One region of the Pseudomonas sp. S2_B10 genome, then DNA from elsewhere that is predicted to be linked to it. Evidence: predicted binding sites of a transcription regulator. Region 1 holds the regulator's gene; each other region holds the start of a gene.
What was found. The regulator sigma-54, encoded in region 1, starts transcription at its own class of promoters, with help from an activator protein. The targets are predictions, from matches to a motif close to ANTGGCATNNANNTTGCTNT.
Positions count from the first base shown of each region.

Region 2: AB4O45_RS20685 (flagellar basal body rod protein FlgF) is a predicted target of sigma-54. The motif match lies at 6,517-6,536, and genes of this name have one in related genera.
Region 3: glnA (type I glutamate--ammonia ligase) is a predicted target of sigma-54. The motif match lies at 6,975-6,994, and genes of this name have one in related genera.

Region 1 covers NZ_CP162768.1:3,961,842-3,971,772, reverse strand. Annotated here, with positions in the region: gene AB4O45_RS17660 (ATP-binding cassette domain-containing protein) at 1-699, opposite strand, end outside; gene AB4O45_RS17655 (KpsF/GutQ family sugar-phosphate isomerase) at 972-1,946, shown strand; gene AB4O45_RS17650 (KdsC family phosphatase) at 1,946-2,470, shown strand; gene lptC (LPS export ABC transporter periplasmic protein LptC) at 2,479-3,051, shown strand; gene lptA (lipopolysaccharide transport periplasmic protein LptA) at 3,038-3,583, shown strand; gene lptB (LPS export ABC transporter ATP-binding protein) at 3,583-4,308, shown strand; gene AB4O45_RS17630 (RNA polymerase factor sigma-54) at 4,475-5,965, shown strand; gene hpf (ribosome hibernation-promoting factor, HPF/YfiA family) at 6,039-6,347, shown strand; gene ptsN (PTS IIA-like nitrogen regulatory protein PtsN) at 6,359-6,823, shown strand; gene rapZ (RNase adapter RapZ) at 6,826-7,683, shown strand; gene AB4O45_RS17610 (HPr family phosphocarrier protein) at 7,699-7,974, shown strand; gene AB4O45_RS17605 (ZIP family metal transporter) at 8,009-8,902, opposite strand; gene AB4O45_RS17600 (superoxide dismutase) at 8,932-9,543, opposite strand; gene AB4O45_RS17595 (hypothetical protein) at 9,545-9,931, opposite strand, start outside.
Region 2 covers NZ_CP162768.1:4,622,874-4,632,804, forward strand. Annotated here, with positions in the region: gene AB4O45_RS20650 (MFS transporter) at 1-1,003, opposite strand, end outside; gene AB4O45_RS20655 (hypothetical protein) at 1,116-1,298, opposite strand; gene AB4O45_RS20660 (hypothetical protein) at 1,369-1,500, opposite strand; gene AB4O45_RS20665 (amino acid aminotransferase) at 1,834-3,027, opposite strand; gene AB4O45_RS20670 (4a-hydroxytetrahydrobiopterin dehydratase) at 3,027-3,383, opposite strand; gene phhA (phenylalanine 4-monooxygenase) at 3,499-4,290, opposite strand; gene AB4O45_RS20680 (sigma-54-dependent phenylalanine hydroxylase transcriptional regulator PhhR) at 4,684-6,246, shown strand; gene AB4O45_RS20685 (flagellar basal body rod protein FlgF) at 6,591-7,331, shown strand; gene flgG (flagellar basal-body rod protein FlgG) at 7,377-8,162, shown strand; gene flgH (flagellar basal body L-ring protein FlgH) at 8,214-8,909, shown strand; gene AB4O45_RS20700 (flagellar basal body P-ring protein FlgI) at 8,937-9,931, shown strand, end outside.
Region 3 covers NZ_CP162768.1:3,330,409-3,340,339, forward strand. Annotated here, with positions in the region: gene AB4O45_RS14985 (leucine-rich repeat domain-containing protein) at 1-704, shown strand, start outside; gene ntrC (nitrogen regulation protein NR(I)) at 1,316-2,752, opposite strand; gene glnL (nitrogen regulation protein NR(II)) at 2,749-3,834, opposite strand; gene AB4O45_RS15000 (DUF4124 domain-containing protein) at 4,065-4,688, opposite strand; gene AB4O45_RS15005 (DUF4124 domain-containing protein) at 4,685-5,197, opposite strand; gene glnA (type I glutamate--ammonia ligase) at 5,475-6,881, opposite strand; gene thiI (tRNA uracil 4-sulfurtransferase ThiI) at 7,209-8,663, shown strand; gene typA (translational GTPase TypA) at 8,803-9,931, shown strand, end outside.

The sequences.
Region 1 (9,931 bases):
CATCAGCTCATCCGGCGTGCCCTGCCCCAGCACCTGACCATCGCCCACGACATAGATGTAGTCGGCAATGCTCGCGGTTTCCGCCAGGTCGTGCGAGACCACGATGCTGGTGATTCCCAGTGCATCGTTGAGCAGGCGGATCAGGCGCACCAGCACGCCCATGGCGATCGGGTCCTGGCCCACGAAGGGCTCGTCGTACATGAGAATCTGCGGATCGAGGGCAATCGCCCGGGCCAGCGCCACGCGGCGCTTCATGCCGCCGGACAGTTCGTCCGGCATCAGGTCGATGGCGCCACGCAGCCCCACGGCCTGCAATTTCAGCAGGACGATGTCGCGAATCATGTCTTCCGGCAGTTGCGTGTGCACCCGCAGCGGAAAGGCCACGTTCTCGAACACATCGAGGTCGGTGAACAGCGCACCGCTCTGAAACAGCACGCCCATGTGCTTGCGCGCATCGAACAGATCACTGCGCGACAGCGTCGGCAGATTCTGCCCGTTGACCCAGACTTCGCCGCCGGACGGCCGCAACTGCGCGCCCATCAGGCGCAGCAGCGTGGTCTTGCCGCAGCCGGAAGGCCCCATGATGCCGGTGACCTTGCCGCGCGGGATGCGGATATCGACGTTATTGAAAATGCTCCGCGCACCGCGCTTGAAGGAGACTCCCTTCAGCTCGACCGCGTAGGCGTTATCGGCACTCATCTAAACTCCTTGCGATGCAGCCTCTCACTGGGATGCCAGACTTTCCTCGGAAACACCTGCATCCCGGGCAGGCCGAACTGGCGGCGAACTATATCACTGCAAAGGCTGAGCGCCCAAGCGAGAACCCGGCCAAGATCGCCGACTGAAGAGGGCCTGAGCGAGTTTCAGAGGGTTTTGGTAACCAGTAATGACAAAGCACGTCGAACTTGCGTGAGGCTTTGCCACATAACCGCTATAATCGCCGCCTTTTCATCGGCCCATACGATTCTGACATGAGCAAAACCCGCGACCTGATTCAATCGGCACAACGCACCATCCGCCTCGAAGTGGAAGCCGTCCAAGGCTTGATGGCCCATATCGACGCCGATTTCGTACGCGCTTGCGAGATGATTCTGGCCAGCAAGGGCCGTGTGGTCGTAGTCGGCATGGGCAAATCCGGGCACATCGGCAACAAGATCGCCGCCACCCTGGCCAGCACCGGCACTCCGGCGTTTTTTGTGCATCCGGCCGAAGCCAGCCACGGCGACATGGGCATGATCACCCGCGACGATGTGATTCTGGCCCTGTCGAACTCCGGCTCGACCAACGAAATCGTAACGCTGCTGCCATTGATCAAACGCCTGGGTATCCAGCTGATCAGCGTCACCGGCAATCCACAGTCGCCATTGGCGAAGGCTGCCGAGGTCAATCTCAATGTGCATGTCGAGCACGAAGCCTGCCCGCTGAATCTGGCACCGACCTCTTCGACCACGGCCGCACTGGTCATGGGCGATGCCCTGGCCGTGGCGCTGCTGGAAGCTCGTGGTTTCACCGCTGAAGATTTCGCGTTCTCGCATCCGGGCGGTGCCCTTGGCCGTCGCCTGCTGCTGAAAGTCGAAAACGTCATGCACGCCGGACAGGAGCTGCCGCAGGTACAACGCGGCACCCTGCTCAAGGACGCGCTGATGGAAATGACCCGCAAGGGTCTGGGCATGACCGCAATTATTGAGGCCGATGGCAAGCTCGCCGGGATCTTCACCGACGGTGATTTGCGCCGCACGCTGGATCGCGCCATCGACATCCGCAGCGCCACCATCGACCAGGTGATGACTGCACACGGCAAGACCGCCCGGCCCGACATGCTCGCCGCCGAAGCCCTGAAAATCATGGAAGACCATCGAATCAACGCCCTGGTAGTCGTCGACGAGGAGGATCGCCCGATCGGCGCCTTCAACCTCTCCGATCTGCTGCGCGCAGGAGTCATGTAATGAGCAACGATCTGCTGCAACGCGGCAAAGCGATCAAACTGGCAGTGTTCGACGTCGACGGTGTGCTCACCGACGGGCGCCTGTACTTCCTCGAAGACGGCAGCGAGTTCAAGACCTTCAACACCCTCGACGGCCAGGGCATCAAGATGCTGATGAATGCCGGCGTGCAGACGGCGATCATCAGTGGTCGCAAGACCCCGGTGGTCGAGCGCCGCGCGAAAAACCTCGGCATCCCGCATCTGTTTCAGGGGCGCGAGGACAAACTGGTGGTACTCGACGGTCTGCTCGCGCAACTGGGCCTAAGCTATGAAGAAGTCGCCTATCTCGGTGACGATCTGCCAGACTTGCCGGTGATCCGCCGTGTAGGGCTGGGCATGGCGGTGGCCAACGCTGCCGATTTCGTCCGCGAACACGCCCACGGCGTTACCCGCGCCCGTGGCGGCGAAGGTGCCGCCCGCGAATTCTGCGAATTGATCCTGCGCGCCCAGGGCCGCCTCGAAGCGGCCAACGCCGCGTACCTGTGAGCCTGACCATGTTTAGCAAAAAGTTTCGCAATTTCCTGCTGTTCGGCTGCATCGCGGCGATTTTCGCTGCGGTGGGCTACTGGAACATCAGCCCGGAGCGCTTCCTCGACAAGCCGCCAGTCTCGGCCGCCGAGAATCCGATCGACTGGTACGCGACCAACACGCATACCATTCAATACCTGCCCGACGGCAAGGTGCAGTATGAGATGACCTCCGACAAGGCCGAGCACGTCAAGGCCACTGATGTCACTCTGGTAACCAAGCCTGATTTGAACATGTACCGCGGCACCAACTTCCCGTGGCACGTGACCAGCGAGCGCGGCGAAGTGAATTCGGGCGGCACCGAAGTGGAATTGATCGATTCGGTCCGCGTACAGCGCACCGACGAGAAACAGCGCGGCACCCTGATCACCAGCACCCGCATGACCGTGTTCCCGCAGCAAGAATATGCGCAGACCGCGCAACCCGTTAGAATCGAGGGCGCTGGCGGCGTATCGACTGGCGTCGGAATGAAAGCGTACCTGAAGGACAGCAGGATACACCTGCAATCGAACGTAAGAGGACAGTATGAGGCTCGTTAAAACCCTCCCTATTTTGCTCAGTCTGGGCGCAGCACTGGGAAGCGCGAGCGCCTGGTCCCTGCCGAACGATCAGCAGCAGCCTATCCGCATTCAGGCCGACGACGCCCAACTGGACGACAAGAATGGCATCGCCACCTATAAAGGTGACGTGATCATTACCCAAGGCTCGATGATCGTTAAAGGCAACACCGTGACCATGACGCGCGCGCCCAATGGCGACATCGACGTGGTGACCTCGGTAGGCAACCTGGCTTACTTCGAGCAGTTGCAGACCCAGGGCGACGCCAACCCGGTCAAGGGCTACGGCGTGACGATTCAATACCACGCCCAGCAGAACCGGGTGGTGCTGATCGACAAGGCCAAGGTTATCGACAAGGATAACAACGTCACCCAGGGCGAAAAAATCGTCTACGACACCGTGAAGAAGCTGGCCAGCGCCGGTCGCGCCACGGGCAGCAAGGTCACCGAATCGCGTCCGCGCATCGACATGGTGATCCAGCCGAAGAAGAAAACCGAAGAGAAATCCCAGTAATGGCAACTCTGAAAGCTCAGCATCTGGCCAAGGCCTATAAAAGCCGCCAGGTCGTGCGTGACGTCAGCCTGTCGATCGACAGCGGGCAGATCGTCGGCTTGCTCGGTCCGAACGGCGCCGGCAAGACTACGTGCTTCTACATGATCGTTGGCCTGGTGCAGGCAGATCAGGGCCGTGTGCTGATCGATGATCTGGACGTCAGCCACCAGCCGATGCACGGCCGCGCCAAGGCCGGTATCGGCTATCTGCCGCAAGAAGCGTCGATCTTCCGTAAACTGTCGGTCGCCGACAACATCATGGCGATCCTCGAGACCCGCCCGGAGCTGGACAAGGCCGGTCGTCGCAAGGAGCTGGAAAGCCTGCTGCAGGAATTCCACATCAGCCACATCCGCGACAACCTCGGCATGAGCCTGTCCGGCGGTGAGCGTCGCCGGGTGGAAATCGCTCGCGCCCTGGCCACTGCACCCAAGTTCATCCTGCTCGACGAACCGTTCGCCGGTGTCGACCCGATCTCGGTCGGCGACATCAAGCAGATCATCCATCACCTCAAGGCCAAGGGCATCGGCGTGCTGATCACCGACCACAACGTGCGTGAGACGCTGGATATTTGCGAAACCGCTTACATCGTCAACGACGGTCAACTGATCGCTGAAGGCGATGCCGAGACCATCCTGGCCAACGATCTGGTCAAGGAAGTGTATCTGGGTCACGAGTTCCGCCTGTAAGCGCGACAGCGCTGTATCGATTCAAGGCGCATTTATCCGCTTTAATTGTTACAGCGCTCTAGGCAAACACTTCAGTTTCAGGCATATAATTTGCTTAAGTTTGGCGCTTCGGTGCCCTGTAGTGGATGGCGCAAAGCGCCGGCGAATAAGGTGTTAAGCCCCTGCCATGAAACCATCGCTAGTCTTGAGAATGGGCCAGCAGCTGACGATGACACCGCAGCTGCAACAGGCCATCCGCCTGCTCCAATTGTCGACCCTGGACCTGCAACAGGAGATCCAGGAGGCTCTGGAATCCAATCCGATGCTCGAGCGCCAGGAAGAAGGCGACGACTTCGACAATGCCGATCCGCTGGCCGACAACGCCGAACAGAAGCCCGCCGAAATCCAGGAACCCTCCTACCAGGAAACCGCCCCGACGGTGGATAACCTCGAGGATGGCGATTGGAACGAGCGCATCCCCAACGAACTGCCAGTGGATACTGCCTGGGAAGACGTTTACCAGACCAGCGCCAGCAGCCTGCCCAGCAGCGATGACGATGAGTGGGATTTCACCACCCGCACGTCCGCCGGCGAGAGCCTGCAAAGCCATCTGCTCTGGCAACTGAACCTGGCGCCGATGTCCGACACCGATCGCCTGATCGCTGTCACCCTGATCGACTGCATCAACAATCAGGGCTATCTGGACGAAACACTCGAAGAAATTCTTGAAGCGTTCGATCCGGAACTGGACATCGAGCTCGACGAAATCGAAGCCGTCCTGCATCGCATCCAGCAATTCGAGCCCGCTGGTATCGGCGCCCGCAACCTCAGCGAATGCCTGCTGCTGCAATTGCGCCAGCTGCCCGCGAAGACGCCGTGGCTGACCGAGGCCAAGCGGCTTGTCGCCGATTACATCGACCTGCTCGGCAGCCGCGATTACAGCCAGTTGATGCGGCGCATGAAGCTCAAGGAAGACGAGCTGCGCCAGGTCATCGAACTGGTGCAGAGCCTCAATCCGCGTCCCGGCTCACAGATCGAGTCGACCGAAGCCGAATACGTCATTCCCGACGTGATCGTGCGCAAGGACAACGAGCGCTGGCTGGTCGAGCTGAACCAGGAATCGGTGCCTCGCCTGCGCGTCAACGCCCAGTACGCCGGTTTCGTGAAGCGTGCCGACACCAGCGCCGACAACACTTTCATGCGCAACCAGTTGCAGGAGGCCCGCTGGTTCATCAAGAGCCTGCAGAGCCGCAACGAAACCCTGATGAAAGTGGCCACGCAGATCGTCGAACATCAGCGCGGCTTCCTCGAATACGGCGACGAAGCAATGAAGCCGTTGGTATTGCATGACATCGCCGAAGCGGTCGGCATGCACGAATCGACGATTTCCCGGGTGACCACACAAAAATTCATGCATACCCCGCGCGGTATTTATGAGCTGAAATACTTTTTCTCCAGCCACGTCAGCACCTCCGAAGGCGGCGAATGCTCGTCCACGGCGATCCGCGCGATCATCAAGAAACTGGTCGCTGCGGAAAATCAGAAAAAGCCGTTGAGTGACAGCAAGATCGCTGGTTTACTGGAGGCACAAGGCATTCAGGTGGCTCGCCGCACCGTCGCCAAGTACCGCGAATCCCTCGGAATCGCGCCTTCGAGCGAACGCAAGCGGTTGATGTAAGCCACGTTACAGCGTTCCAGTGGCAGGCTTTTCGGCCTGCCGCTTTATGCACTGGCAACGAAGGAGAAGCTGTATGCAAGTCAACATCAGTGGACACCAACTGGAAGTGACCCAACCTCTGCGTTCCTACATCGAGGAAAAACTCCAGCGACTGGAGCGACATTTCGACAAGATCACCAACGTGCAGGTCACGATGTGCGTCGAAAAGCTGAAACAGAAGATCGAAGCCACCTTGCATATTCCCGGCAGTGAAGTGGTCGCAAACGCAGAAGATACCGACATGTACGCTGCGATCGACTCACTTACCGACAAGCTGGATCGCCAACTCAAAAAGCATAAGGAAAAGACCCAGAGCCTCCTCCAGGGCGCGACCGGTCGTTAACACCCCTATCCATGATCCGACTTGAAACCATCCTGACCCCCGGCCGTTCCCAAGTGAACGCGCCGGGCGGCAGCAAGAAAAAAGCCCTCGAACAGATTGCCAACCTGATCCACCGCGAAGTGCCGGATCTGGCGATGCAGGATGTCTTCGAGGCGCTGATCGCCCGTGAAAAACTCGGCTCCACCGGTTTTGGCAACGGCATCGCCATTCCCCACTGCCGCCTCAAGGGCTGCGCGGGGCCAGTGAGCGCCCTGCTGCACCTCGAAGCCCCGATCGATTTCGACGCCATCGACGGCGCTCCGGTGGACCTGTTGTTCGTATTGCTGGTCCCGGAAGCCGCAACCGACGCGCATCTGGAGTTGTTGCGCCAGATCGCCAGCATGCTCGACCGCAAGGAAGTGCGCGACAAGCTACGCAGCGCTCCGAGCAATGAAGCCTTGTACCAGGTCGTACTGGACGAGCAGAACGGGCACTAATCATGCGTTTGATCATTGTCAGTGGCCGTTCGGGCTCGGGTAAAAGTACCGCCCTGAATGTCCTTGAGGACAACGGCTACTACTGCATCGACAATCTGCCGGCCGGTTTGCTGCCGGAACTGGCCGAGCGAGCGCTGATTCACACAGAACTGGCGCAGCCGCTGGTCGCCGTGTCGATCGATGCGCGCAACCTGCCCAGCCATCTGTCACGTTTCCCTGAGTTGCTCGAAGACGTGCGTGCCAAGCATATCAAGTGCGATGTGCTGTACCTGGACGCCGATGAAGAAACCCTGCTCAAGCGTTTTTCCGAGACCCGTCGTCGTCACCCCCTGAGCAACGCCAATCGCTCACTGGCCGAGGCGATTCACGACGAAACCGCCCTGCTTGGTCCGATCGCCGATCTGGCCGACCTGAAGATCAACACCACCAGTCTGAATCTGTATCAACTGCGCGACACCATCAAGTTGCGCCTGTTGAATCAACCGGAGCCCGGTACGGCGTTTCTGGTCGAGTCGTTCGGCTTCAAGCGCGGCATGCCGGTCGACGCCGACCTCGTGTTCGACGTGCGCTGCCTGCCCAATCCGTACTGGAAACCGGAGCTGCGCGCGCAATCCGGCCTCGATGCCCCTGTGGCCGAGTACCTGGCGCAGCAGCCGGATGTCGAAGAAATGTATCAGGACATCTACGCCTACCTGAACAAGTGGCTGCCACGCTTCGCCGCCAGCAACCGCGCCTACGTCACCATTGCCATTGGCTGCACCGGCGGGCATCACCGCTCCGTCTACCTGACCGAACGACTGGGTCAGGCCCTGCAGAAAACCCTGAAGAACGTCCAGGTTCGCCACCGCGACCTCACCTAAAGGATCCACACCGCGATGCCTGCTCGTGAAATCGAAATCATCAATAAGCTGGGCCTGCATGCCCGGGCATCGGCCAAATTTGTCGGCGTGGCGGGTCAGTATCCAGACTGCACGATCCGAGTGGGACGCATACCTGAAACGACTGTCGACGGCAAGAGCATCATGGCAATGATGATGCTCGCGGCGGGCAAAGGCACCAAGATCCATTTGAGCACCGAAGGCGAACAGGCTCAGGAAGCCATGGACGCATTGGTCGATCTGATCGAAAGGTATTTCGACGAAGGTGAATAATCCTCGAGGCGGGGACACTGTTCCTCGCCTCCATTCACCCCAACGCCGTATCCATCACCATCATCAGACAAAACCCGATCAGAAGGCCCAGACTCGCCAGCTTGTCATGCCCATGACGGCGCGATTCCGGGATCACTTCGTGGGTCACCACCAGCAACATCGCCCCCGCCGCCAGTGCCAGCCCCAACGGCAACAGCACCTGAGCCAGACTCACGAGCCACGCACACAGCAGCGCAAATATCGGTTCGACCAGCCCCGACGCCGCGCCGATCAGAAACGCCCTGACCCGCGACATTCCCGCCCCGGCCAGCACCAGAGCAATCACCAGTCCTTCCGGCACATCCTGCAACGCAATGCCCATCGCCAGACTGTCGGCGTCCGCCATCCCGCCTCCGGCAGATACGCCAACCGCCATGCCTTCCGGAATGTTGTGCGCGATGATGGCGAACACGAACAGCCAGATTCGCGGTGGAATTACCGGATGCTCCAGCGTGCCGACGAGCATTTCCGGCGAGGCACCGCAAATGCGCCGATCCACCAGATACAGACCGAACGCACCGAGCAGGATGCCGAAGCAGATCAGGCCACTGGCGGCCCACGGCGTCAGGCCAAGGCTCTCAGCTGCAGCTATGCCCGGCACGATCAACGAAAACGCCGTCGCCGCCAGCATCACCCCGGCACCAAATCCCAGCAAGGTGTCGCTGAGTGCCTGCGGCATGCGGCGGATCACCAGCACCGGCACCGCGCCAAGCGCCGTGCCCAAGGCGCAGATGGCACCGCCCTGCAAGGCACGTAACAGCCTCGGTTCCAGATTCAGCCATTGCAAAGCGTGGGCGACCAGTAAAGTCATACCCGCCAACAGCAAAAGCGAACCCACCGCGTAACGAAACATGCGCCCACTGCCAATCGCCAGTGTTTCCGTGCCCATAGTCAGCCCTGATTGTTTTTATTGAAGGCTTAAACCAGTGCGGCCTGATAGCGCGCAGCAACTTCCGGCCAGTTGATCACGTTGTAGAACGCGTTGATGTATTCCGGGCGACGGTTCTGGTAACGCAGGTAGTAAGCGTGCTCCCAGACATCGAGGCCAAGGATCGGGGTGTTGCCGTTCATCAACGGGCTGTCCTGGTTGCCGCTGCTTTCCACGACCAGTTTTTTCTCCGGTGTCACGCTCAGCCACGCCCAGCCGCTGCCAAAACGGGTCAGCGCGGCTTTGGTGAACGCTTCCCTGAAACTGTCGAGTCCGCCCAGTTGCTCGTCGATGGCCTTGGCCAGCGCGCCGCTGGGCTTGCCGCCACCGTTGGGCACCATCACTTCCCAGAACAGCGAATGGTTGGCGTGGCCGCCGCCCTGATTGATCACCGCCGCGCGAAGTTTTTCCGGCAGTTGCTGCACGCTGGCGACGAGTTTTTCCACCGGCCACTCGGCGAACTCGGTGCCTTCCACGGCGGCGTTGAGGTTGTTGATGTAGGTCTGGTGATGCTTGGTGTAATGGATTTCCATGGTCTGCGCATCGATGTGCGGCTCGAGGGCATCGTAGGCGTAAGGCAAGGCAGGCAAGGTAAAAGCCATTTCAATGGACTCCATACTGATGAGAAGTTGAGGCGCGGCGGGCATTGCCGGTGTCCGGATGCAGCAGGCGCTGGGTGCGTGGGTATTCGCCGTGCTCGCTGATGAAGTTCAACAGTTCGACATAGGTCTTGCTGCTCTGGCGCAGCGCCGCCTCACGCAGGGCCGGACGCAAGCGCTCGTCCTGCATGGTCTGCAACAAACGTTGATGGATGGCACAGAGATATTCGGCGCTCTCCTCCGGTTGGTTCAGGCGCAGATGCAGGTCAGCCAGGTTGTGATGTGAGACGACGCAGGCCGCCACCGCTTCGTCGGCATCCGCCCAGCGTTCGAACAACACTTGCGCCAGGGCCAGGGCTTGCAGGTAAGCCTCGCGGGCGTCGATCAGTTC
Region 2 (9,931 bases), 660 kb from region 1:
CGCCACGGCTCGAGGCCGGCACCAGATTCACCGCCTCCACGCCCAGCGCCGGGAACACCAGCGAGAAGCCGAAACCGCTCAGCGCCGCGCCCGCCAGTGCCCAATGCGCATCCGGCGCGATCCACAGCAACAACAAACCCAACGTTTCCACCGACAGGCAGGCAATCGCCACGCGGAATCCGCCGAGGCGGTTGATCAGGTTGCCGAACAGCAGCCGCGCGCCGATGAAGCTGGCGCCGAACAGGCTCAGGCACAGCACCGCGTTGTCCCAGTGCTGGGTCGCGTAGTACAGGGTGATGAAAGTGGCGATGGTGCCGAAGCCGATCGAGCCCAGCGCGAGCCCGCAGCCGTGGGGGAAGACTTTGCCCAGCACATGCATGAACGGCAGGCGTTCACCGGCGACGATCGGCGCAGCGGTCTTCGGCCATGCCAGCGCCAGACCGAGCAGGGCGAGGAGGATGATGCTCACGCCCATGCTCCACAGCCCCAATCTGCTTACCAGCCACACACCGAACGGCGCGCCGATCGCCAGGGCGCCGTAACTGGCGATGCCGTTCCAGGAAATCACTTTCGCCGTATTCGCCGCGCCGACCCGGCCGATGCCCCAGCCAATCGAACCGGAACCGACCAGGCTTTCCGCGCTGCCCAACACCAGACGGCCAATCAACAGACTGATCAGGCTCACCAGCGGCAGGTTCGGCGTCCACGCGGAAATCAGCATGAACACACCGCTCAAGCCGCAACCAGCGAGGCCAATCATCACTGCGCGTTTACTGCCCTGGTTGTCGATGATCTTGCCGGCATACGGGCGGCTGAGCAGGGTGGCAAGGTATTGCACGCTGATCACCAGCCCGGCGATCACGGCGCCGAAACCAAGGTCACTGTGGACATAGCCCGGCAACACGGCGAGCGGGATGCCGATGTTCAGGTAACCGATGAAGGTGAAAAGGACGATGGAGACTACTTGCAGCGTAACCGTCAGCGGACGCTGGGGCTCGGGTATAGACGACATGGGTAACGATCCACGGGAGCAGCAGATTAGATAGGCTGCTCATGATACCGGCGTGAACCGCTCAAGGGCGGGGAAAAGTAAAACTATTTGCCGGGTGGCGCTTTCAGGATTTCGCCGGGGCGACCAGTTGCGTGGTGACGAGGGCGGCGAGGGCGTTTTCTTCGCTGCCGAAACGTTCGAGCAGGGCAGCTTGTTTCTCGGGCGAGAGGCGATTCCAGATCTCGATCATTTTCTCGGTGGCGCCGATCAGCACGGCAGCTTGGCTTTCGGAGAATTCGTCGGTCATGGCGGGCTCGGGTTTCAGGCAGTGTGGAAAGCGCATGTTAGCGCTTTCCACACGGTCTGTACGGCGGGTCTTACTCTTCGCTGTCGGCTTTGCGGCTGTCAGCGGCTTCTTGCGGCTCGGGCTTTTCAGCACCGGCGTGTTGCGGGGTCGTCTGCTCAGGTACGTGCAGGCTTGGGAAGGGGAGATTGGGAATCTCGTGCATGGGTGCGCTCCTCGCTAAGTCTGTTGATAGATCAGGTGCTCCGCGCTTTACAAAGCCTGCGCAGGATACAGCAGGAAAAATGACAATCAGACTTTTAATTCAAATTAATGCGACAGATGGCCGCAGGGCGCGAGATCAACCGAAAACTAAATGTGGGAACGGGCCCTGTGGTGAGGGGATTTATCCCCGCTGGGCTGCGAAGCGGCCCCAGACCCTGCATACGCGGAATGTCTGACACTCCGCGAGCAACAGTGTACGACTGCTGCGCAGCCGGGCGGGGATAAATCCCCTCGCCACAAGGGCCCGCTCCGACCGGGTTGTGTACTGCAAAAACTATTTGCAGGCGTCAGCGATCGCGTCAGCGAGCATTGCGAGGCGTGTGGCGTCAATGCCGGCGACGTTCGCGCGGCCGGAGCTGACCATGTACACGCTGTGCCGCTCGCGCAGGGTTTTCACCTGTTCCGGCGACAGGCCGGTGTAGGAGAACATCCCGCGTTGCACACCGATGTGCGCGAAGCGCTCGCGCAAACCGTGGGGTTCCAGCGCTTCGACCAGACCGCTGCGCAGCTGGGCGATCCGCAGACGCATCGCTTCCACTTCATCGGCCCAGCGCGCCTTCAGCTCTGGATCGGCGAGGATGGTCGCGACCACCGCCGCGCCGTGATCCGGCGGCGTCGACCACAGGTTGCGGGCGATATTGGCCAGTTGGCTGCGGATGTCGATGAGCTTGTCGGCGCTGGTCGCGCAGACGATCAGCGCACCGGTACGGTCGCGATACAGGCCGAAGTTCTTCGAGCAGGAACTGGTGATCAGCAGCTCCGGCACTTGCGCCGCGAACAACCGGGTCGACCACGCGTCCTGCTCCAGGCCATCGCCAAAACCCTGATAAGCAAAGTCGATCAGCGGCAGCAGATCGCGGCTGCGCACCACTTCAAGCACGCGCTTCCAGTCGTCATGGCTCAGGTCGAAACCGGTCGGGTTGTGGCAGCACGCATGCAGCAGCACCACGTCGCCCTTCGGCACTTCCTTGAGCACGGCGAGCATCGCTTCGACGTCGAGGCGATTGTCACTGCCCACATAGGGATAGTGGCTGACCTTGACCTTGGCGGCGGCGAAAATGGTTTCGTGGATCGGCCAGGTCGGGTTGCTCAACCACACGCCTTTGCCCGGCAGGCATTGGGCGATGAAGTCGGCGGCCAGGCGCAGGGCACCGGTGCCGCCCGGGGTCTGGGTGGCGCCGGCGCGTTGTTCGGTGATCAGTTGTGAGTCGGCGCCGAGCACCAGTTCATTGATGACCTTGCCGAACAGCGGGTTGCCGTGACCACCGATGTAAGTCTTGGTGTCCTGACTTTCGACCAGTCGCGCTTCGGCGATTTTCACCGCTTCGGGAATCGGCGTCAGGCCCTGGGCATCCTTGTAGACGCCAACGCCGAGGTCGAACTTGCGCGGATTGGCATCCTGCGCATAGGCCTCCATCAAACCGAGAATCGGGTCGCCGGGAACCCGGCCGATGGCGTCGAAGTGCATCACTTGCGTCCTTCTGCGGTCTTCGCTACTTCGTCAGTGCGCGCGGCCATGATGAAGTCGTTGCGGTGCAGGCCTTTGATCGAGTGGCTCCACCAGGTCACGGTGACTTTGCCCCACTCGGTCAGCAGGCCCGGGTGGTGACCTTCGGCCTCGGAGATCTCGCCGACGGCGTTGGTGAACGCCAGCGCGTGCTTGAAGTTCTTGAACAGGAAAACTTTTTCCAGCTGCATGATGCCGTCGCGTACTTCGATGTTCCAGTCAGGGATCTGCTTGATCAGTATCGGCAGTTCTTCGTCGCTGACTTGTGGCGCATCGGCGCGGCAGGCTTCGCAGTGGGCTTGGTTCAAAGTCGACATGGTGGATTCCTGAAAACGAGTGTGTTTTTTATTAAAGCGCGTGTGCCGTCAATGCCGTCACGCTAAAGCAAAGTGGCGGCGACGGACAGACGCAATTGTCAGCAAAAGTCGCGGTTCAGGCGGCTTTGGGTTTCGGCGGAAATTTCGGCGCGTGCAAGCCCAGCCGCATGCCCTGACGGACCATGGCCATGATGTCTTCATGGGCCACATCGAACAGGCGCTTGAGATTGGGCAGGACGAAGTACAGTGGTTGCAGGATGTCGATGCGATACGGCGTGCGCATGGCTTCCAGCGGATCGAAGAGCTGATGTTCGGGCTCGTCCGACAGGCAGTAAACGGTTTCTTTCGGCGAAGACAGAATCCCGCCGCCGTAGATGCGCTTGCCGTGCGGGGTGTCGACCAGGCCGAATTCGATGGTCATCCAGTACAACCGGGCCAGATACACGCGCTCTTCCTTGGTCGCCTGCAGGCCGAGCTTGCCATAGGTGTGGGTGAATTCAGCGAAGTAGGGGTTGGTCAGTAGCGGGCAGTGGCCGAAGATCTCGTGAAAGATGTCCGGCTCTTGCAGATAGTCGAGTTCTTCGCGGGTACGTATGAAGGTGGCGACGGGGAATTGCTTGCTGGCAAGCAACTCGAAAAACGTCTGGAAAGGAATCAGCGCCGGCACCCGGGCAACCTGCCAGCCGGTGGTCTCGCCGAGGACTTTGTTGATCTCGGCCAGTTGCGGGATGCGGTCGTGGGGCAGACCGAGTTTTTCGATACCGTCCAGATATTCCTGGCACGCACGACCTTCAATCACCTTCAACTGGCGAGTGATCAGCGTGTTCCACACCGCATGTTCTTCGGCGGGGTAGTCGATAAAACCTTGCGCATCGGGCTCGCGAGCCACGTATTGCGTCTGCTTCATGCTGCTCTCCTGCTAGGAAATTCGTTTTTGTTATGTCCAGCGATGGCTAAAGGAATACCCGAGAGTGACAGGGCGTGCAGCATGTTGACCGGTGTGTGCGTAGGAAAATTCTGCGTATTTCGTAAAGTTATCGTTACGCTTTGTCGGGTAATGCGCATTTACGGTGATTGGCGGGTTTGAAAAGGGTCGGGGCTGTCACATAATCTTGACAACTATCTGCGTGCCTCGACAGAAACATCTGCCCCGGGCGCGCCACAGAACCCTGTGGGAGCGAGCCTGCTCGCGAAAGCGGTCTGTCTGACACATCGATACTGGATGTGCTGGCGCCTTCGCGAGCAGGCTCGCTCCCACAAGGACATGTGTTTACCTTTCAAACCTGTCGGGCCTTTTTCTATGCGCATCAAAGTCCACTGCCAGAACCGCATCGGCATCCTGCGTGACATCCTCAATCTGCTGGTGGCGTACGGGATCAACGTCGCTCGCGGCGAGGTGGGTGGTGAGCATGGCAATGCGATCTACCTGCACTGCCCGAACCTGATCAACATCCAGTTCCAGGCGTTGCGCCCCAAGTTCGAGGCAATCGGCGGGGTGTTCGGGGTCAAGCGCGTCGGGCTGATGCCCAGCGAACGCCGGCACATGGAATTGAACGCACTGCTCGGCGCGCTGGAATTTCCGGTGCTGTCGATCGACATGGGCGGTTCGATCGTTGCGGCCAACCGCGCGGCGGCGCAGTTGCTCGGGGTGCGCGTCGATGAGGTGCCGGGGATTCCGCTGTCGCGCTACGCCGAGGATTTCGATTTGCCGGAATTGGTGCGCGCCAACAAATCGCGAATCAACGGCATGCGGGTCAAGGTCAAGGGCGACATCTTTCTCGCTGACATCGCGCCGCTGCAATCGGAACACGACGACAGCGAGGCCATGGCCGGCGCCGTATTGACTCTGCATCGCGCCGACCGTGTCGGCGAGCGAATCTACAATGTGCGCAAGCAGGAACTGCGCGGGTTCGACAGCATCTTTCAAAGCTCGAAAGTCATGGCCGCTGTGGTCCGCGAAGCGCGGCGCATGGCGCCGCTGGATGCGCCGCTATTAATAGAAGGCGAAACTGGCACTGGCAAGGAATTGCTGGCGCGCGCCTGCCACCTCGCCAGCCCGCGCGGACAGTCACCGTTGATGGCGCTCAACTGCGCCGGACTGCCGGAGTCGATGGCCGAGACCGAGTTGTTCGGCTACGGCCCCGGCGCCTTCGAAGGCGCTCGCGCTGAGGGCAAGCTTGGCCTGCTCGAATTGACCGCTGGCGGCACGCTGTTTCTCGATGGCGTCGGCGAGATGAGCCCGCGTTTGCAGGTCAAATTGCTGCGCTTTCTTCAGGACGGTTGCTTCCGTCGCGTCGGCAGTGATGAAGAGGTGTATCTGGACGTGCGGGTGATCTGCGCGACGCAGGTGGACTTGTCCGAATTGTGCGCGCGCGGTGAGTTTCGTCAGGATCTCTATCACCGCTTGAACGTGCTGTCGCTGCACATCCCGCCGCTGCGCGAGTGCCTCGACGGTCTGACGCCGCTGGTTGAACACTTTCTCGACCAGGCCAGTCGGCAGATCGGTTGTCCGCTGCCGAAACTGGCCCCGGCGGCGATGGATCGCCTCAGCCATTACCACTGGCCGGGCAATGTGCGGCAACTGGAGAACGTGCTGTTCCAGGCGGTTTCCCTGTGCGACGGCGGCACGGTCAAGGCCGAACATATTCGCCTGCCGGATTACGGCGTGCGTCAGCCGCTTGGCGATTTTTCCCTCGACGGCAGTCTGGACGAGATCGTCGGGCGTTTCGAAAAAGCGGTGCTGGAACGCTTGTATTCCGAGCATCCAAGCAGTCGGCAGTTGGGCAAGCGGCTCGGTGTTTCGCACACCACCATTGCCAACAAGCTGCGTGAGTATGAGGTTGGCAAAACCTCCGAAAGCTAAATAGAGCCTTTGTGGCGAGGGGATTTATCCCCGATGGGCGGCGAAGCCGCCCCGCTTTTTCTTCCCGGCGACCTCATTTGCAGGCTTGGCGACTGCTGCGCAGCCGAACGGGGATAAATCCCCTCGCCACAGGATCTCCATCCCCCGCCGAACTCAGGATTGCCACTAACCGGCATGACACCGCCGGTTTTTCGTCTTCGACCCATTTCAGATTCCCCCTCCGATCCCCCCAAGTCCCCTGTTTACCGGGCCTTCGCCCGCCAATAAAAAGTTGGTCTGCAAATTGCTTATGGCTGAGCAGTACAGCGGTGGGCGGCAAACGTCCGGCATGCAGAGGAAACACTGTGGACAAGTACCTTTATGTGGCAATGACCGGCGCCAGCCAGAACGCACTGGCGCAGCGGGCGCATGCCAACAACCTGGCGAACATTTCCACCAACGGCTTTCAGCGCGACCTCGAGCAGGCGCGTTCGATGCCGGTATTCGGCGACAGCTTTCCGGCGCGCGCGTTTGCCATGAGCGAACGTCCCGCCACCGACTTCACGCCGGGCTCACTGGTGCAGACCGGACGTGAACTCGACGTCGTGGTATCCGGCAACGGTTTCATCGCCGTGCAAAACCCCAGCGGCGGCGAAAGCTACGTGCGTACCGGCAGCCTCAACATCGACGCCCTCGGCGTACTGCGCGCCGGCAACGGCATGCCGGTGATCGGTAACGGCGGCCCGATCGCCGTGCCGCCCGAGCAGCAGGTGGAAGTCGGCGAAGACGGCACCATCAGCATTCGCGCAATGGGCGAAGGTCCGCGCGTCATGGCCGAAGTCGACCGGATCAAGCTGGTCAACCCGGACATCAAGAACATGAACAAAGGTCTCGACGGTTCGATTTACACCAAGGACGGCCAGCCGGCGCAAGCCGACGCCAACGTCAAACTGGTCTCGGGTTTCCTTGAGTCGAGCAACGTCAATGCCGTGGAAGAAATGACTTCGGTGCTGGCCCTGGCCAAGCAGTTCGAGTTGCACGTCAAGATGATGAACACCGCCAAAGACGACGACCAGGCCATGGCTCGGGTCTTGCAGATCAGCTAATTATCAGAACGTCGCGCCGTAAAACAGGCGCACGAGGAGAATCGAATGCTTCCGGCTCTATGGGTTGCCAAAACCGGTCTGTCCGCCCAGGACACCAACCTGACCACCATTTCCAACAACCTGGCGAACGTTTCGACCACGGGTTTCAAACGTGACCGTGCCGAGTTCCAGGACTTGCTCTATCAGATCAAGCGTCAGCCAGGCGCCCAGTCGACCCAGGACAGCGAACTGCCGTCGGGTCTGCAAGTGGGTACCGGTGTGCGCATTGTCGGCACCCAGAAAAACTTCACCGCCGGCAGCCTGCAAACCACCGAGCAGCCGCTGGACATGGCCATCGACGGTCGCGGTTTCTTCCAGATCCTGCAGCCGGACGGCACCACGTCCTACACCCGTGACGGTACTTTCCACCTCGACTCCAATGGCCAGATCGTCAACGCCAGCGGTTTCGCCCTGGAACCGGCGATCATCATCCCGAACGATGCGCAGACCTTCACTGTTGGCCGTGACGGCACCGTGTCGATCACCATCGCCGGCAACCCGGCCTCGCAAGTGATCGGCAACCTGCAGACCGCCGACTTCATCAACCCGGCCGGTCTGCAAGCAGTGGGCAACAACCTGTTCCTGGAAACCGCTGCTTCCGGCGCGCCACAGATCGGCACCCCGGGCCTGAACGGTTTCGGTACCACGCTGCAGAACACTTTGGAAACCTCGAACGTCAGCACCGTTGAAGAGATGGTCAACATGATCACCACTCAACGCGCCTACGAGATGAACTCCAAGGTGATCTCCACCGCCGACCAGATGCTCTCGTTCGTAACGCAGAATCTGTAATCCAGTCTTTGGGGTGGCCTGAGGTCGCCAGCAACACCGTGAGGTAGGGTCATGAAGCGCTTTGTATCTGTTCTGGCATTGAGTGGGGTCGTCTCGCTCGCGGGCTGCGTCGCCCCGACGCCCAAGCCCAATGACCCTTACTACGCCCCGGTGTTGCCGCGCACACCGTTGCCGGCGGCTGCCAATAACGGCTCGATCTATCAGGCCGGCTTCGAGCAGAACCTGTACAGCGACCGCAAGGCGTTCCGGGTCGGTGACATCATCACCATCACCCTGAACGAGCGCACCCAGGCGAGCAAGAACGCCAACTCGCAGATGGACAAGAACAGCGATAACTCGATCGGTCTGACCTCGTTGTTCGGCTCCAGCCTGACCACCAACAACCCAATTGGTGGCGGTGACCTGAGCCTGAACGCTGGCTACAGCGCCGACCGTTCGACCAAGGGCGACGCCAAGTCCGGGCAGAGCAACAGCCTGACCGGTTCGATCACCGTGACCGTGGCCGACGTGCTGCCCAACGGCATCATCGCCGTGCGTGGCGAGAAGTGGCTGACGCTCAACACCGGTGACGAACTGGTGCGCATCGCCGGTATGGTCCGCGCCGATGACATCGCGACCGACAACACCGTGTCGTCGACCCGTGTCGCCGATGCGCGCATCACCTACTCGGGTACCGGCGCGTTTGCCGATACGAGTCAGCCAGGCTGGTTCGACCGTTTCTTCCTCAGCCCGCTGTTCCCTTTCTAGGTGGCGACTTTGAATTTCAAGAGCCTTATGGTGGCCGCGTTGTTGATGTCTGCGGCGTTCACCGCACACGCCGAGCGGCTGAAAGACATCGCCAGCATTTCCGGCGTGCGCTCCAACCAATTGATCGGTTACGGCCTGGTGGTCGGGCTTAACGGCACCGGTGACCAGACGACTCAGACTCCGTTCACCCTGCAGACCTTCAACAACATGCTCTCGCAGTTCGGCATCAAGGTACCGCCGGGATCGGGCAACGTGCAGTTGAAGAACGTCGCGGCGGTATCGGTGAGCGCCGATCTGCCAGCGTTTGCCAAGCCAGGTCAGCAGGTCGACATCACCGTGTCTTCGATCGGTAACTCCAAGAGCCTGCGCGGCGGCACCTTGCTGTTGACGCCGCTCAAGGGTATCGACGGCAACGTCTATGCGATCGCTCAGGGCAATCTCGTGGTTGGCGGTTTCGACGCTGAAGGCCGCGATGGTTCGAAGATCACCGTCAACGTTCCGTCGGCTGGTCGCATCCCTGGCGGTGCGTCGGTGGAACGTGCGGTGCCGAGCGGTTTCAACCAGGGCAACAGCCTGACGCTGAACCTCAACCGCTCCGACTTCACCACCGCCAAGCGCATCGTCGACAAGGTCAACGACATGCTCGGCCCTGGCGTCGCCCAAGCCATCGACGGCGGATCGGTGCGGGTCACTGCGCCACTGGATCCGAGCCAGCGCGTCGACTACCTGTCGATCCTGGAAAACCTCGAAATCGATCCTGGGCAGGCGGTGGCAAAAGTCATCATCAACTCGCGTACCGGCACCATCGTCATCGGCCAGAACGTGAAAGTGTCGCCAGCCGCCGTGACCCACGGCAGCCTGACCGTGACCATCACCGAAGACCCGATCGTCAGCCAGCCTGGCCCGCTGTCCAACGGCCAGACCGCCGTCGTACCGCGCTCGCGAGTGAATGCCGAACAGGAAGCCAAACCGATGTTCAAGTTCGGCCCGGGCACCACCCTCGACGAGATCGTCCGTGCGGT
Region 3 (9,931 bases), 630 kb from region 1:
CGCCCGGGCTTGGTTTGCAGAACGGTCCGTCGCGGCTGGAGATATTGAATTTGTCGGAAAGTCGGCTGGCTGTGGCGCCCTCACTGCGGGGAATGACGGCGTTGCGGGAAGTCGATCTCCACCGAACTCGTATAAGAGAATTCCCGGATGGTGTGACATCCGATATTCCCAGGACACGTTTGAATCTGGCCTATACCGCGATCAGAGCCATTCCCGAAACCATTGAGCTGAGAAAAGGGTTTGACCTGACTGGCAGTCCGATTGCCGACCCCGCTTCTCTTCGACGATTGATAGCTGCACGTCGGCAGACGGGTACCGATCTGTGGCTTGGGAGAATCGAGGCTGATTTGGCGGACAGTCCATGGCTGCACCATGTCCCCCAAACGCAACGCGCTGAAAAGTCTGCCCTGTGGGATTCATTTGTCCTTCAAGCGAACCCCGCAATGATCAAACAACTCAGAAATCTGGTGCGTACGCCGGAATTTCAGGTTGAGCGTCTGCTTTTGCAGCGCCGGTTCTGGTCGTTTATTGAAAGCTTCCAAAAGGCCAGCGTAGGTGAGCAAGAAAGTTTGCTGAACATTGCGTCTACTGAACCCAGCCCGGGGAAAATGCTGGACAGGCTGGAGGAGGAAGTAAGGAGGTTTGACCCGACATGGCAAAACCAGCCCCCACATCATGTGCCCGAGCGCCCCAGATTCGAATAGGGGCGGGACGCATTGCGGTGTAAAAGCGGGAATCCCTGACCTGCCTGTATCAGGGTTCCCAAAAGCATGGGCTTCGCTTGCGGCGTCAGCCCGGTGTAAAGAGGGAACCCCCGGCCTGCCTGTACCAAGGATCCCAAAACGGTGGGCTCGCTGCTTTGCGCTGCGAGCCCGGTGTAAAGAGGGGAATCCCCGGCCTGCCTGTACCAAGGTCCCCGAAACGGGTGGTGAATCGAATCACCTGAGATAGATATTGCAGGCGGCGTGCCAGGTTTTGATTTGCTGTAACAAAAAATGCTTCGAAAACGCGAAAGCCTCGGAATACGGGGCTTTCGCTTATTTCAAGTCTGGGTTTTTCGGCACTTTCAGATGCGGGGGTGGCGATACGGCTCTGCGCGATCACGGTTCATCGTGCATTGATGCGGTGCACGGTGGCCCTCACGCTGCCCCTCTCCCAAAGGGAGAGGGGCCTGACCGAGTTGCCCGGTCAAGTTACGCCGACCTGAGATACCGAGCCGAACCCAGGCCTCGAAACCACCCGAGATTGCTGCCTTCCCCCGGGAGAGGGCTGGGGTGAGGGGGATCGATCCTGAGTACACGACAATCCTTAAGCGTTAACCCTCTTCCCCCTCATCATCATCCCCACCATCAACCTTCATCCCCAGTTCCTTGATCTTGCGCGTCAGGGTATTACGCCCCCAACCCAGCAACACCGCCGCATCACGCCGACGTCCTGCGGTGTGCTTCAGTGCTGTCTCGATCATGATCCGCTCGAACGCCGGCACTGCGCTGTCGAGCAGGCTCGACTGGCCACGGGCCAAGGCCTGATCTGCCCATTGGCGCAGGGCCTGTTCCCAGTTGGTCACTGGCGCCGAATCCTGTGGCAGGTTGAGCAGTTCCGGTGGCAAGTCGCTGATGTGCACTTCGCGACCGGAGGCCATGACAGTGATCCAGCGACAGGTGTTCTCCAGTTGACGCACGTTGCCTGGCCAAGGCAGGTTTTTCAGGTATTCCTCGGTCTCGCTTTTCAGCAGCTTGGGCTCCACCGCCAGCTCCTGCGCGGCGCGGCTGAGGAAGTGCCGGGCCAGGGTCGGGATGTCTTCGCGACGATCCGACAGGCGCGGGATGTGGATGCGGATCACGTTGAGGCGGTGGAACAAATCCTCACGGAACTTGCCGGCGTGGACGAGGGTTTCCAGATTCTGGTGTGTCGCAGCGATGATGCGCACATCGACCTTGACCGGCACATGGCCGCCGACGCGATAGAACTCGCCATCGGCCAGCACGCGCAACAGACGCGTCTGGGTGTCCGCCGGCATGTCGCCGATTTCATCGAGAAACAGCGTGCCGCCGTCCGCTTGTTCAAAACGACCGCGACGCAAATTCGCCGCGCCGGTGAACGCGCCTTTCTCGTGGCCGAACAGCTCGGATTCCATCAGATCCTTGGGGATCGCCGCCATGTTCAGCGCAATGAACGGCGAGGCCGCGCGTGGGCTGTGGCGGTGCAGGGCGTGGGCCACCAGTTCTTTACCGGTACCGGATTCGCCGTTGATCAGCACGGTGATGTTGGAGTGGCTCAGGCGCCCGATGGCGCGAAACACTTCCTGCATCGCCGGCGCTTCGCCGATGATTTCCGGGGTGCGGGTCAGCGCCGGCACCACTTCCAGACCTTGCTGTTCCTGGGCATGTTGATTGGCGCGTTTGACCAGCGATACCGCTTCATCGACGTCGAACGGCTTGGGCAGGTACTCGAAAGCGCCGCCCTGATAGGAGGCGACAGCGCTGTCCAGATCGGAGTGAGCGGTCATGATGATGACCGGCAGCCGTGGGTGCTGTTCGCGAATCCGCGCCAGCAGATCCAGGCCACTGGCGCCCGGCATGCGGATATCGGAAATGATCACGTCCGGCTGCTGCCGGGCCAGACGACTCATCACGCCATCGGCGCTGTCGAAGCTCTGGGTGGTCATGCCTTCCTGCTGCAAGGCTTTTTCCAGGACCCAACGGATAGAACGGTCGTCATCGACGATCCACACGGTTTCACTACGGCTCATGTCGATGTGGCTCCTTGTTCCAGTGGCAGGAAGATCGAGAAGGTGGTGTGGCCTGGATGGCTCTCACACTCGATCAGGCCCTGGTGCTGACTGATGATGTTCTGGGTAATGGCCAGGCCCAGCCCGGTACCATCCGGGCGGCCGCTGACCATGGGAAAGAAAATGGTTTCCTGCAGTTCCGCCGGAATGCCGGGACCGTTGTCGATGATCTCGATCTTGGTCACCAGACGATGGCGGATGTGGCCGATGGTGAACTGGCGCATGGCGCGGGTGCGCAGGCTGATGCGGCCCAGGCGCAGCTCGTTCTGGCTGCTGATGGCCTGCATCGCATTGCGCACGATGTTCAGCACCGCCTGAATCATTTGCTCGCGGTCGATCAGGACGTCGGGAATGCTCGGGTCGTAATCACGCACCAGGGTGATGCAGCCCTGGCTTTCGGCTTCGACCAGATGGCAGACGCGTTCGAGCACTTCGTGGACGTTGCACATGGCCAGCGACGGCAGTTTGTTCGAGCCGAGCATGCGATCGACCAGATTGCGCAGGCGGTCGGCCTCTTCGATGATCACATTGGTGTAATCGCGCAGGCTTTCCTCCGGCAGTTCGCGGGCGAGCAATTGCGCTGCGCCACGGATGCCGCCCAGGGGGTTCTTGATCTCATGGGCGAGGCCGCGCACCAGCATCTTGCTGGTTTCCTGCTTGGACAGCTGCGCCTCTTCCTTGGTGATCCGCAGCAGGCGATCACGCGGGTGCACTTCAAGCAAAAGCAAAGTCTCGCCGTTGCTGAGGATTGGCGTCACCGCGTAATCCACGGTCAGCGTCTGGCCGGTGAGGGCGGTGAGCATCGCTTCACGCTTGGTGAAAGGGTGCGCCTGCTCCACGGCCTGACGCAGGGAATTGAGCGCCTCGGGGGATTCGGTGAACAGCTCGCTGATGAACTGGCCGTGGCTGCGCTGACCGCTGACGGCCAACAGCATCTCCGCTGCCGGGTTCATATACTCCAGGCGCAGCTCGGCGTCGAGCAGGATGGTCGCCGTGGTCAGGTTGTCGAGCAGCAAACGGTGAATAGCGTCGCTTATGGTCATCTGGACCCCTTTTGGAGCAAGGCGTGCGCGAGAACAAAGCGCTGATGTCGGGAAAATGCAAAAACCAAACCAAGGCTCCGAAAAGAAGCGTTTAACCCCTGAAACAGGCGTTTGACGCGCGTTTGTATGGCACGAAGCCAGCTCAAACGGGAAGTTTCGAACCAAAATGGGTTGGGTTGTGGGCGAGATGCAGTTTAGTGCACCAATAGGGTGCGCATGCCCGGCAGGCGTTAAAAGAAGCGCAGGAAGGGATTTTTCGGTTCGTCAGGTTTGTCCTTGAGCGGACATTCCGGGCGCACGCCGTAATCGTCGGCGACACAGGGTTTGACCTGACGTTTTTGCGCTAGGGAAATGCGCAGCATGTGGAACGGTTGATTGGCGGTGCGTTCCACGGTGCGCCCGGCGGCGTCGAGAATCTCGATCGAAAGGCTGTGGCTGCCGCGATCGATATTGCTCAGCGCAAATACCGGGCTGACGCCGGGCTCGCCAGTGGCCTTGCCATCCAGCAGCAAGCGATAACGATGGCCGCTTTGCAGGCCGGGCTCGCTGGTGACGCTGACGATCAGCTCGCCGGCGCTGTTGCGCAAGGTGGCATCAGGCTCCGGGATCAGAATGCGCAGCATGTCGTAATGAAAGGGCGCTGGTTCGGCAGATGTTTTCGCCGTGCTGACCGGCGCTGCGGTGTTGGCAGGGACCGCCATGCGATTGCTCGTCGCGATCGGCACTCGCTTGGCGTTGGCGCGTGGCTGGTCGGTATAGACGCGGTTGCCCTGCGCGTCGAGATAGGTGAAGACCTCCGCCGAGGTGCACATCGACATCAGTGCCAGGACGAGTACCAGCCCCGCGCGGATCATGGTGTATGCACCCGTTGCACGGTGAAGACGGCTGGCGGGCTCTGCTGAATGACGGTCTGGCCGTCGATCACCTGCACGGCCAGGCGATGCTCGCCGCGATCAATGTTCACCAACTGCAAAACCGGTACGTTGCTCGGCTGACCATAGGGCTCGTCGTCCAGCACCAGTCTCAGTTGATGCGGCGGTTGCAGGCGCGGTTTGATCAGGACATTGACCGTAAAGGTGCCGTTGTTGGCGCGCAGCGCCTCGTCAGTGGGCAGACCGGCGAGTTCGAGGATTTCATAGGCGTTGCGCGCTGGTTGCGGTGCTTCGGGGCGGGGTGATTGCGGCGCGCTCGGTGCTTGCGGCTCGACCCGATTGAGTGGCGGCAGCTCGACCGGTTGCGCCTGCACGCCGTCCGGCGGCTGATTGCTGTACGCCGTGTTGCCGTTGGCGTCGGTGTACTTGTAGATCTGCCCGGCGGCGGGCAGAGCGATCAGCAGCAGAATGTAGAGAAACGTGCGACCCATGAAATCGACCGGGGTTGGAAGCGATGGGTAGCAGCATAGGACAGGTGCGGCGGTTGGCCCAACTGGCGACACATCCAAAGATCATTCAGACACCATGGATCCCCTGTGGGAGCGAGCCTGCTCGCGAAGGCGTCGCATCAGTCACCATCATCTTCAATGACCCACCGCTTTCGCGAGCAGGCTCGCTCCCACAGGGTAAATGAACTGTGCCGGGCAATAAAAAAGGCCTCCCGAAGGAGGCCTCTTGTGTCACGCCGCTTTACGCAGCGCTACCGGATCAGCAGCTGTAGTACAGCTCATATTCCAGTGGGTGCACGAAGGTGCGAACCTTGATTTCTTCTTCCGATTTCAGCGCGATGTAAGCGTCGATGAAGTCGTCGGAGAACACGCCGCCCTTGGTCAGGAACGCGCGGCCCTTGTCCAGCTCTTCCAGGGCTTCTTTCAGGCTGCCGCAAACCTGTGGAATCTCTTTCGCCTCTTCAGGCGGCAGGTCGTACAGGTTCTTGTCGGCGGCATCGCCTGGGTGGATCTTGTTCTGGATACCGTCCAGACCGGCCATCAGCAGTGCTGCGAAGGCCAGGTACGGGTTGGCAGCCGGATCCGGGAAGCGTGCTTCGATACGGCGGGCTTTCGGGCTCGACACGTAAGGAATACGGATCGAAGCGGAACGGTTGCGAGCCGAGTAGGCCAGCATTACCGGAGCTTCGAAGCCTGGCACCAGACGCTTGTAGGAGTTGGTCGCCGGGTTGGTGAAGCCGTTCAGGGCCTTACCGTGCTTGATGATGCCGCCGATGAAGTACAGAGCGGTATCGGACAGGCCGGCATAGCCTTCACCTGCGAAGGTGTTCTTGCCGTCTTTCCAGATCGACATGTGTACGTGCATGCCCGAACCGTTGTCGCCGTACAGTGGCTTCGGCATGAAGGTCGCGGTGCGGCCGTAAGCGTCGGCAACGTTGTGCACAACGTATTTCAGGGTCTGAACTTCGTCGGCCTTCTTCACCAGGGTGTTGAACTTGACGCCGATTTCGTTCTGGCCGGCAGTTGCCACTTCGTGGTGGTGAACTTCAACCGACTGACCCATTTCTTCCAGTGCGTTGCACATGGCGGTACGGATTTCGTGGTCGTGGTCGAATGGTGGAACCGGGAAGTAGCCACCTTTCACGCCTGGACGGTGACCCTTGTTGCCGCCTTCGATGTCCTGGTCGGACATCCACGAACCTTGCTCGGAGTAGATCTTGAACATCGAGCCGGAGATGTCCGACTTGAATTTCACCGAGTCAAAGATGAAGAACTCAGGCTCCGGACCGGCGAATACGGTGTCACCGATACCGGTGGCTTTCAGGTGCTCTTCGGCGCGCTTGGCGATCGCACGTGGGTCGCGATCGTAGCCCTGCATGCTCGAAGGCTCGATGATGTCGCACACCAGAATCAGGGTTGGGTCTTCGGTGAACGGATCGAGCACGGCAGTTTCGTCGACCGGCATCAGGATCATGTCGGAGGCTTCGATGCCTTTCCAGCCGGAGATGGAGGAACCGTCGAACATCTTGCCGACTTCGAAGAAGTCGTCATCCAGCGCATCGCGAGCCGGCATGGTCACGTGGTGCTGAGTGCCTTTGGTGTCCGTGAAGCGCAGATCAATCCACTTGACGTCATGATCTTTGATGAGTTGAACCGACTTCGACATAGTGTCCTCCGGGTGAATTAGGGCGGGTAGTGGATGCCCTTAATAATGGTGATGCCGGCGCGAATACTCTGCCAAGGCAACCTGCCTCACAAGGGAGCAAATTGCATGCCAGTGCCCCAGCATGGGTTTTTTGCCCCAAATTCACGCTTATTAAGGCGTGCGAGGTACTGAATCGACAAATCCCGCCCCTTAATGTTGCGTTTAAATTCAGAAATGACCTGTTTTGGTGCAAGCAAAACCTTCTGCACATTAACTGGTTAAACCTTGAGCAATTTCCGCTATAATCCGCGCCCCCCTTTTTCGGCTGGCCGTTCGCGCGCTGTTTTCATGAAACTTATCGTAAAAGTCTTCCCCGAGATCACCATCAAAAGCCGACCTGTCCGGACGAAATTCATCCGCCAGTTGGCCAAGAACATCCGCACCGTGCTCCGTGACCTGGACCCGGCCGTGGTGGTGAACGGCGTGTGGGACAATCTCGAGCTGGAAACCCGCGTTACCGACCCCAAAGCCTTGAAAGAGATGGGCGAGCGCCTGACCTGCATGCCGGGTATCGCGCATTTTCTGCAGATCGACGAGTACCCGCTGGGCGACTTCGACGACATCACCGAAAAGTGCAAACAGCACTACGGCGATGCACTGGCCGGGAAGATTTTCTCGGTGCGCTGCAAGCGCGCAGGCAAGCATGCCTTCAGCTCGATGGACGTGGAAAAATACGTCGGCAGCAAGCTGCGTCGTGAGTGCGGTGCGGCCGGAATCGACCTTAAAGCACCGCAAATCGAAGTCCGTATCGAAGTTCGCGACAAACGGTTGTTCGTGATTCACAGCCAGCACAACGGCATCGGCGGCTACCCGCTGGGTGCGTTGGAGCAGACGCTGGTATTGATGTCCGGCGGCTTTGATTCGACCGTGGCGGCTTATCAGATCATGCGTCGCGGCCTGATGGCGCACTTCTGCTTCTTCAATCTCGGCGGGCGTGCCCACGAATTGGGCGTGATGGAAGTCGCGCACTTCATCTGGAAGAAGTACGGCAGCTCGCAACGCGTGCTATTTGTCAGTGTGCCGTTCGAGGAAGTGCTGGGCGAAATTCTCGGCAAAGTCGATAACAGTCATATGGGCGTGGTTTTGAAGCGTATGATGTTGCGCGCCTCGTCCGAGATCGCCGAACGCCTGCACATCGATGCACTGGTGACCGGTGAAGCGATCTCCCAGGTGTCGAGCCAGACGCTGCCGAACCTGTCGGTGATCGACTGCGTGACCGACAAACTGGTGCTGCGACCGCTGATCGTCGCGCACAAGCAGGACATCATCGATACCGCCAACGAGATCGGCACCGCCGATTTCGCCCGGCACATGCCGGAATACTGCGGCGTGATTTCGGTCAACCCCAAGACCGCCGCCAAGCGTGGCCGGGTTGAGCACGAAGAGAAAGAATTCGACATGGCGGTACTCGAGCGTGCGCTCGCCAACGCCAAACTGGTGCCGATCGATCGGGTAATCGACGAGTTGGGCCAGGATTTGCAGATTGAAGAAGTCAGCGAAGCGCTGGCCGGTCAGATCGTGATCGACATCCGCCACCCGGATGCCGCCGAGGATGACCCGCTGGAGCTCGCCGGCATAGAGGTACAGACGATGCCGTTCTATGCAGTGAACGCACGTTTCAAGGAACTGGACCCTACTCGCCAGTACCTGCTGTATTGCGACAAAGGCGTGATGAGTCGCCTGCATGCCCACCATTTGCTCAGTGAGGGGCATGCCAATGTGCGCGTTTATCGACCGAGCTAAGTGCCCGGGGCTGTTTGCCTGTGGCCTGCGTCACCGGCCCCCCGACACCGCCGTCAAGCTGTAACGGCCATGCCGGACACTACTGCTAATCGCTGCCATGACTTGTCAGCAAACCGAATCCTCTGATCGAGATACACAAGTGATCGAAAATCTACGCAACATCGCCATCATTGCCCACGTTGACCACGGTAAAACCACCCTGGTAGACAAACTCCTGCGTCAATCCGGCACCCTGGAGCGCAACGAGCTCAACGACGAGCGCGTGATGGACTCCAACGACCAGGAAAAAGAGCGCGGTATTACCATTCTGGCGAAGAACACCGCCATCAACTGGAACGGCTACCACATCAACATCGTGGACACCCCGGGCCACGCCGACTTCGGCGGCGAAGTTGAACGCGTAATGTCGATGGTCGACTCCGTTCTGCTGCTGGTTGACGCTCAAGACGGCCCTATGCCGCAAACCCGTTTCGTGACCAAGAAGGCTTTCGAAGCCGGCCTGCGTCCAATCGTGGTCATCAACAAGGTTGACCGTCCAGGCGCGCGTCCGGACTGGGTTCTGGACCAGATCTTCGACCTGTTCGACAACCTCGGTGCGACCGAAGAACAACTGGACTTCCAGGTTGTTTACGCTTCGGCCCTGAACGGTATTGCCGGTCTGGACCACACCGCCATGGCGGAAGACATGACTCCGCTGTACCAGGCAGTAGTCGACCACGTTCCGCCTCCGGCCGTTGACCGTGACGGTCCGTTCCAGATGCAGATCTCCGCTCTGGACTACAACAGCTTCCTGGGTGTTATCGGTGTTGGCCGTATCGCTCGTGGTCGCGTCAAGCCGAACACCCCGGTTGTCGCTATCAGCGCCGACGGCAAGCGTCGCAACGGTCGTATCCTGAAGCTGATGGGTCACCACGGTCTGCACCGCATCGACGTTGACGAAGCAGCAGCTGGCGACATCGTCTGCATCAGCGGCTTCGACGAGCTGTTCATCTCGGACACTCTGTGCGATATCAACACCGTCGAGGCGATGAAGCCGCTGACCGTTGACGAGCCAACCGTTTCCATGACCTTCCAGGTAAACGACTCGCCATTCTGCGGTAAAGAAGGCAAGTTCGTGACCTCCCGTAACATCAAGGATCGTCTGGACAAAGAGCTGCTGTACAACGTTGCACTGCGCGTTGAAGAAGGCGACTCGGCTGACAAGTTCAAGGTGTCCGGCCGTGGTGAGCTGCACCTCTCGGTACTGATCGAAACCATGCGTCGCGAAG